DNA from 2 places in the Arthrobacter flavus genome. Region 1 is predicted to be linked to the other one. Evidence: riboswitches for the same ligand, from Rfam matches in the RefSeq annotation. Region 1 holds a riboswitch; the other holds the start of a gene.
What was found. A riboswitch is a leader RNA that binds a small molecule or an ion and turns the genes downstream of it on or off. The one in region 1 is predicted to bind S-adenosylmethionine.

Region 1 (4,283 bases):
CTGAGCAACAGTGTTCCGGCCATCTACCGGCGGTCTGCCCGCCAGGAGTGGGTGAAGTACGGCAACTCAACCCGGGCGTCGTGGGTAAATCCCAGATGCTCGTGGAGATACCAGTCGAGGTTGGCCTCGACCCTGGCCCGAATCTCCGGGCCGGCCCGACGGTAGTAGCTTCTGGATTTGGCCAGGTCGACGATCTCGGCGGTGGTCAGCGGCTGCGCCCACTGGATCGTTCGCTGTTCAAGGGCCCCAAACTCAGGTCCAATCGCCGGCCGATAGTCGGGTTTGTAGACATCCCCGGCGTGCATGATCCGGCTCAGCCGGTGCACCCACGGAAGTGAAACATCCAACTGATTCCAGATCAGGCCGAGTCGTCCGCCCGGTGTGAGGATCCGTGCCGCCTCCGTGGTGGCTGCCACTGGATCGACCCAGTGCCAGGCTTGAGCGATGGTTACCAGGTTGACCGTGGAAGGTGGCAGGCCGGTCGCCTCGGCGGTCCCGACCACAACGTCCACCGCGGGGAGCTTGGCGGCGAGGACCCCCAGCATGTCCGCCGAGGGGTCGACGGCGGTCACCTGCAGGCCGCATTTCAGGAGCTCTGCGGTGAAGATTCCGGTGCCTGCTCCGACGTCGGCTGCGGCAGACGCGCTGGCGGGAATCAACCAGTGAACAATGTCGGGGGGATACCCGGGCCGGACCCGGTCGTACTGCGCACCCCCGTCGAGGTAGCCGCCAGCGAGGTGGATTCGCCGGGTGTTGTGCAGACGTGGGCCGCCGCGGGGCATGGGAGTGCTCCTGTTCTCGATGGGTGCAATCCAAGCCTATCCCGCCCCGGACAATTGCCTCCTGGGCCTACGGGATGCTGAGGCTAGTCGATGGAGCAGGGCGCTGCGCCCGCCGTTCCCGGCGTGTGGGGAGCCCACACCGGAAAGGTCCGTGTCTCGGCGGCCGGCACCCAGCGTTCCTCGTCTACCACGTAGTCAGCAGTGAGGCCATCGGAGAGGAGAGACCGGAGGCCGCCCAGGAGTCGGTCGACGTCGGCGAGCCGCGATCCTAGACCTACGCTGGCCCGCAACGATCCAGACGGCAGTCCGAGCCGCTGGAGCAGGGGATGAGCACAGAACCTGCCGTCGCGGAGACCCACCCCGTGTTCGGCTGCCAAATACGCGGCGACGAGTCCGGCGTCGTAACCGGATACCGAGAAGTTCACCACCCCGATGGGGTCAGCGCTGTCCTGGAAAAGCTGGTGCACAGTGACTCCCGGTAGCGTTGCGAGTCCGGAAACCAACGCGGAGCGGAGGGCCTGTTCATGGGTGTGCCAGGCATCCACGTCCAGCGACGCCAGTACCTCGGCAGCATGGGCAAGGGCGGCAGCGCCCACCAGGTTGGGTGAGCCCCCCTCATGGCGGGCCGGTCCGGTGGCCCAGGAGACTGAATCGACCTTAACCCGCCGTACGGCCCCACCGCCGGGCAGGTACGGGGTCCCGGCGTCCAGCCAGTCCGGTCGGCCCACGAGCACACCAGCACCGAACGGTGCGTAGAGCTTGTGACCTGAGAAGGCCAGATAGTCAACACCGTCGCGGCTGATGTCGATCCGACGATGGGGCGCGAGCTGGGCGGCATCCACCACGATGCGCGCCCCGTGGGCGTGGGCCAGGTCAGCGAGTTCACTGATCGGGAGGAGCTCACCGGTGACATTGGATGCGCCGGTGACCGCCAGCAGACTGATTCCTCCGGTGGACAGCTCGGCTCGGACCCGCTCCAGGGTTTCGGCGAGTGTCACGGCGGCCGTGAGGCTGCGGTGGGGGAGCCGCTGCCAGGGCAAGAGGTTGGCATGGTGTTCAAGATCCAGATACAGCACCTCCCCGGTCGCGGGCACGCAGCCGGCCAGCAGGTTCAGCGAGTCGGTGGTGTTGCGGGTGAAGATCACCGAGTCGTCGCTGCGTCCACCGACAAAGCGCCGCACTGTCGTCCTGGCATTCTCGTAGAGCGAGGTGGAGACCTGGGAGGTGTAGCCGGCGCCACGGTGGACGCTGGCGTAGAAGGGGATGATCGTGTTGACGAAGTCGAGGACCTCGACCAGTGCCGGAGCGGACGCGGCGTAGTCGAGATTGACGTAGCGTAGCTCGCCGCCCCCCAGTAGCGGCACCACCAGGTCAGCTCCTACCACCTTCGCCAACGGATTCACGGTTGAGGTGGAAGGGTCGAACGGTTCGATGGTTGCAATAGTCATGCTGGATCTCCAACGGTGGTGGACCCCACAGCGGGGTGTCCGCGCTTGCCAGCCCAGTCAGGGACGGCCAGGTCGTCACCCGGGGCACCCCGCCGCGAAGAGGAGGGTTGCCGGCCAGCAAACCGGGGTTTAGCGCTGGCACTCGTGACCAATAGAAAAAGCCTAGGGCACGGTGGGTGCCCCAGGCTTTTTGTTACGGCGTCCTACAGCAGGTCATCAACATCGGGGTTGAGGATCTGCAACACGTCGTTGTGGAGGGTGCTGTTGGTGGCCAAAGCGTTTCCACCGAACGGTCCATCGGTGCCTTCCAGCGAGGTGAAGCGCCCTCCGGCCTCGGTGATGATCGGCACCAGGGCCGCCATGTCGTACAGGTTCAACTCGGGTTCGCAGGCGATGTCGACTGCGCCTTCCGCAACCAGGCAATAAGACCAGAAGTCGCCGTAGGCCCTGCTGCGCCACACTGAGTCGGTCAGCGTGAGGAATTCTGGCAGGTTTCCTCTTTCCTTCCAGCCCGAGAGGCTTGAATAAGACATTGAGGCGTCCTCAAGCCGAGAAACATTCGATACCTTGAGCCGGCTTGCCGCAGCAAGGGATTTGCCCATGTAGGCGCCGGTCCCGGTGGCGGCCCACCAGCGCTTACCCAGGGCCGGCGCGCTGACCAGGCCCACGACGGGCTGCCCGTCGTCGATCAGGGCGATCAGGGTGGCCCAAACCGGGACGCCCCGCACGAAACTCTTGGTGCCGTCGATGGGATCGATGATCCAGCGGCGCGAGCCGGCACCACTACTCCCGAACTCTTCACCGAGGACCGCGTCGCGGGGACGGGCGCGGGAGAGTTGGCCACGAATCGACTCCTCGGCAGCCTTGTCGGCATCGGTTACCGGGGTCAGGTCTGGCTTGGTCTCCACCACCAGATCCTGGGCCTTGAATCGCGACATGGTCTGGTCGTCTACAGAATCGGCCATGACGTGGGCAAGGCGCAGATCATCGTTATAGCTTTGGCGGTGGTTCATACCTTCAACCTATCGCCTATGCCCGGGATAGTGCGGGATATGCTCGGCCCCGTGGCTCTAGTCCTGTTCCGTAGATGCCCAGTGAATGCCCGGATACGTTAGGCATTGGGCGCCTTAAACGCCACAGGACACCGGCGGCGGTGAGCCGCGTCGGTGTCCTGTGGGGAGCCGTCCAGTGGGACGGGCTACGTATCTGGGTTATTAGATAACGGTGATGTTCTCGGCCTGCGGTCCCTTGGGGCCCTGCGTGGTCTCGAAGTTCACCTTCTGGTTCTCTTCGAGGGCGCGGAATCCGCTGGAGTTGATTGCTGAGAAGTGGGCGAATACATCCGCGCCGCCGTCGTCAGGAGCAATGAATCCAAAGCCCTTTTCAGCGTTGAACCATTTGACTGTACCTGTTGCCATTTTTTTCATATTCCTTGTGTGTGAGAATCCCCCCGTGCTTCGGGGTTCTCGTTGAGATGAAAACAAGTGCTTAACACCACAACTGCTTTAAGCCTATCAGGTCTACTGTTCGCCGAGCTCTTTAGCTTCCTGCGTATTTCCCTTTGGTTCGGGGGCGCTGGAACCGAGCAACCGCCGGAGCGATGCCAGCCGGACGGGTCCCGACACGCCAGCCCGTCCCTCGCTCACCCAGGGGTCCAGGCCGCACTTCACGGCGAGCCGGTCATGACGGCATCCCCTGGCGCAATCGGCGGTGCCCGGTTCGAGGTCGGGGAAGGCTTGGAGAATGCGATCCGGGTCAACATGGGCCAGACCGAACGAGCGGATACCCGGGGTGTCGATAATCCAGGTGCCCGGCAGGGAGTCCCCCGCTTTCAAAGCGACCGCTGACGAGGACGTGTGTCTTCCCCTGCCGGTCACCGCGTTCACTCCGCCGGTTGCCCGGTTGGATCCGGTCAGCGCATTGACCATCGTGGATTTACCGACACCCGAGTGTCCCAGCAGCACGCTGACTTTCCCATCGAGATGGGACCGTAACTGGTTGACGGCGCCGCCGAGGAGCCGGGCGGACAGGCCGTCGTCCGAGGTACTGTCCA
Region 2 (4,283 bases), on a different contig from region 1:
CCGCTGGGCCAGCGTCTCGACCCCCTGAAGCAGCTGGAACGCGGACATGGGGGACAGCGACGGGCCGATGTCCCGCAGCTGCTCGGTGCGCAACTTGGTCAGGAAGCCGTACTCGCCGAAGTTGGCCCACCACTGGATATTGCCGTAGGACGGGACCGGCTCGGTCATGGTGGGGAATCGGCCATTACCCCAGTTGAAGGTTCCAGCTTCGACGACGACGCCGCCCAGGGTGGTCCCGTGCCCGCCGATGAACTTCGTCGCGGAGTGGATCACAATGTCGGCCCCGTGCTCGATGGGTCGGATCAGGTAGGGGGTGCTCAGGGTGGAGTCGATGATCAGTGGGACACCGGCGTCGTGGGCGATCTTCGCCAGCCCCTGGATGTCGGCGATTTCCCCCGAGGGGTTCGCGATTACCTCGGCGTACACGGCCTTTGTGTTGTCCTGGATGGCCGCAGCATAGTCAGCGGGATCAGTACCGGGGACGAAGGTTGTGTCGATGCCGAACCGGCGCAACGTCACGTCGAGCTGGGTGACGGTGCCGCCGTACAGCTGCGACGCGGCGACAATATGGTCCCCTGCCTGGCAGAGCGCAGCGAAGGTGATGAATTCGGCGCTCATGCCCGACGCCGTCGCGACCGCCCCGATGCCACCCTCCAGGGAAGCGATCCGCTCCTCGAAGGCGGCGACCGTGGGGTTGCCGATCCGTGAGTAGATGTTGCCGTACTTTTGGAGCGCGAAGAGGTTGGCGGCGTCGTTCGTGTCCTTGAACACGAACGACGTCGTCTGGTAAATGGGGACGGCCCGGGCACCATGTGCCGAGTCGGGGGTGCCACCCGCGTGAAGAGCGCGTGTGCGGAAACCGAAGCTGCGATCAGCCATCAGACACCTGCCTTAATCTGGTTGTCAACATTGAAATCTAGGCCCGCTTTACGGGCGAGGTCCGCCTCAAGTTCGCGGACAATGGGGAGGATGTCTTTGCCGAAGGCTTCGACCTCCTCCTGAAAGTGCAGGTAGCAGGTCAGCATCAGGTTCACGCCGATCTTCTTGTACTCGACGATCCGTTCCGCAACCTGCTCGGGGGTGCCGATCAGCTGGGTTTTGAAGCCGTCGTTGTATTGGATCAGGTCCTCGAAGGACGAGTCCGCCCACATGCCCTTGCCATCCTTGGTCGAGGCCCCAGCCTCCTGGACCGCGCTGCGGAACCCTTCCACCGCCGGTTTGTGCGCCTTGGCCACAATCTCCCGGAGGGTCTCGCGGGCTTCTTTCTCGGTGTCGCGGGCAATCACAAAACCGTTGAGTCCGAACCGGGGGTGGCGGCCGACGTCGGCGGCTGAGGCCTGCACACCGGCGATGTTCTCCTTGAACCCCTCAAGGTCTTTCCCATTGGAGAAGTACCAGTCGGCCACCCGGCCGGCAGTGGCCTGCGCGGCGGTGGAGTTTCCCCCGAAGAAGACTTCGGGGTGCGGCCGCCCGGGCACGTCAACCGGTGGCGGGTTGAGGGTGAAGTCGGTGATGTTGTAATACTTGCCGGACTGCGAGAAGTTCTGCTCTGTCCAGAGGCCGCGGAGGATCCTGATGAACTCCTCGGTGCGGACGTAGCGTTCGTCGTGCTCCAGCCAGGGGAGACCGAAACCGGTGAACTCGCTTTTCAACCAGCCCGACACAATGTTCACGGCCGCTCGACCACCGGAAATGTGGTCGGCGGTGATGATGAACTTCGCGAGGACACCGGGCTGCCACATGCCCGGATGGACGGCGGCGATCACTTTCAGCTTCTCGGTCGCGCCGAGCAGGGCCAGCGAGAACGACGTCGCCTCGTGCTGCTTGTCCGCCCCGTAGCTCGCCGCATACCGGGTCTGCGAGAGGGCGTACTCGAAGCCGGCGTTCTCGGCGATGCGGGCCAGCTTCTTGTTGTACTCGAAATCCCAGCTGGTGCGCTGCTCAATGGTGGAGACCACCAGGCCGCCGCTCACATTGGGAACCCAGTACGCGAACTTCAGGGGTTGGGAAAGGTCAATAGCCATAGTGATCCTCCATCGTGCCTGGCATTAGCACCCTAATGTCACTGCCGTAGGCAGTGGCCAGGGTTGCTGCGGTGTCAATGAGCCAGATCTCTCAACCGCTCGGGATGGTCTCCACCAGTGTGACAGCACCACCCCCGTGGGCCAACATTGTTGCTCTCCGTTGCAGCAGGTGGAAGCCCTTTTAGAGCTGGCGGCGGACGCCCGCCTCCCGGGCAATCCCTTCGACCTGTTCACCCATGTCGTCGGCCAGCGGTTTGGTGCCCGATCCGCGGCGCAGCAGCGGGAGATGGAACGGCCCGCCGGCTTCCTCCGTTTCGAAGCCGATTGCCGCGTAGATCGCCAGCGCACCGAGGGCGAACCCAAAGATTCCGGCGGCGGTTTCCCACCCGTCCGAGCCGGTCAGGTGGGCGACGCCGGTGATAGCGAACCGCAGCGCGGAACCAGCGAGCACTGCTGCAGCCACCAGTTTGCCTTTCGCGCCCAGGATCGGTGCCAGCATGGCCAGCGCCGCGGTAATCAGCAGCACCCCGAGCGCGGAAATCGATGCGCCGTCCGGGGTGACCAGCATCGCCACCGCGATCAGCGCCCAGGTGCCGGCGACCATGGCCATCCCTGTCCCGGCAATCGGATCGCGGGCACCGAAGCCGATGATTGAGGAGAACAATTGCAGCGGCACCGTGAGCACCAGGATCCCCAGCGCAACGATCTGTTCCTCCTGGGTCGGAATAATCCCCAATTGCAGTGCGCTGACGCCGATGGTCGCCACGGCCAGCGCCATGAACGCCAGGGGGAGGGGTGTTCCGGTGGGCCGGAGCACAATCCGGGTGATCGCCAGCCGTTCCTCGCGCCGCCCCTGTTCATCCTCGTCAACGCTCATGTTCTCACCCGATCACACGCGCGGTATCAGCGCAAACGCTTCCTCCTGGGGGATCGATGCCCGGAAGGGTGAGCAACCTGGACAGTGCGGGTCAACCTGGACATTCGTGAGGGACATGGTGACCACCGATGTCCAGGTTGCTCACCGGAAGGAGGCGCGGGTCGCTGCGCGCAGCTACGGGTCGCTGCGTGCAGCGAGTACCGCCGCGATACCGGGCACGCACCCCTCGTTCTGCAGCGACGTGGTGTCACCGAGGGCCGTGTTTTCGTACAGCTGGGTCAGGAGCCGGCGCATGATCTTGCCGGACCGGGTCTTGGGAACGTCGTCGACGACGACGACGGCGGCCGGTTTCGCGATCGGTCCGATCACGGTTGCGACGTGGTCCCGCAGCACCCGGACCACGTCCGCCCCGTCGGTCGGATCGGTGCCGGCCGAGGGGGACAGGACCACGAACGCTGCGATGGCGTGACCGGTCCGGGGATCGGAGACCGGGCAGACTCCCGCCTCGACCACCCACGGGTGGGCGACCAGGGCCGATTCGATTTCGATGGTCGAGAGCCGGTGCCCGGACACGTTGAGCACGTCGTCCACCCGCCCCAGGATCCAGGTGTCGCCGTCGTCGTCATACCTCGCGCCGTCCCCGGCGAGGAACCAGCCCTGGGTGGCGAACTTCCGCCAGTAGGAATCGAGGTAGCGCTGCGGGTCACCCCAGACAGTGCGGGCCATCGCCGGACCGGTGCGGTCCACCACGATCAGGCCCTGCTCGCCGGCCGGTGCCGGGTTCCCGGCGTCGTCGACAATCCGGGTGCTGACACCGGGCAGTGCGCGGGAGGCGCAGCCCGGCTTGAACGAGGGGTCGGTCGGGCGGGGGGAGAGGATGGTCGCGCCGGTCTCGGACTGCCACCAGGTATCCACCACGGGTGCGGTGCCCGCTCCGAGGTGTTCCCGGAACCAGCGCCATGCCTCGGGGTTGGTGGCTTCGCCGACGGTGCCGAGCAGCCGGATGGAGGACAGGTCGTAGCTGGCTGGCACGCCGTCCGGGAACCAGCCCATCAGGGACCGGATCAGGGTGGGCGCGGTGTAGTAGCTGGTCACGCCGTAGCGTTCGATGATCTCGAAGTGCCGGCCTGGGTGCGGCGTGTTCGGGGTGCCCTCGAAGATCACCTGGGTGGCACCGTTGGAGAGCGGTCCGTAGATCTCGTAGGTGTGGGCGGTGACCCAGGCCAGGTCGGCGGTGCACCAGTGGACGTCGTGCTTCCGCTGTTCAGGGTCGGGGTGGCTGAACAGGTGCTCGAAACTCCAGGAGGCCTGGGTGAGGTAGCCGCCGGACGTGTGCACCAGGCCCTTGGGCTTCCCCGTGGTACCGGAGGTGTACATGATGA

Region 2: another riboswitch for S-adenosylmethionine. It lies ahead of sfnG (dimethylsulfone monooxygenase SfnG); the one in region 1 lies ahead of ABD059_RS12925 (aminotransferase class V-fold PLP-dependent enzyme).

The regions. Positions count from the first base shown of each region.
Region 1 covers NZ_BAAAIJ010000051.1:39,483-43,765, forward strand. Annotated here, with positions in the region: gene ABD059_RS12920 (class I SAM-dependent methyltransferase) at 24-782, opposite strand; gene ABD059_RS12925 (aminotransferase class V-fold PLP-dependent enzyme) at 866-2,230, opposite strand; SAM riboswitch class IV at 2,267-2,380, opposite strand; gene hisN (histidinol-phosphatase) at 2,434-3,243, opposite strand; gene ABD059_RS12935 (cold-shock protein) at 3,445-3,648, opposite strand; gene rsgA (ribosome small subunit-dependent GTPase A) at 3,751-4,283, opposite strand, start outside.
Region 2 covers NZ_BAAAIJ010000001.1:51,229-55,511, forward strand. Annotated here, with positions in the region: gene ABD059_RS00275 (O-acetylhomoserine aminocarboxypropyltransferase/cysteine synthase family protein) at 1-879, opposite strand, end outside; gene sfnG (dimethylsulfone monooxygenase SfnG) at 879-2,024, opposite strand; SAM riboswitch class I at 2,031-2,135, opposite strand; gene ABD059_RS00285 (acetate uptake transporter family protein) at 2,206-2,901, opposite strand; gene acs (acetate--CoA ligase) at 3,076-4,283, opposite strand, start outside.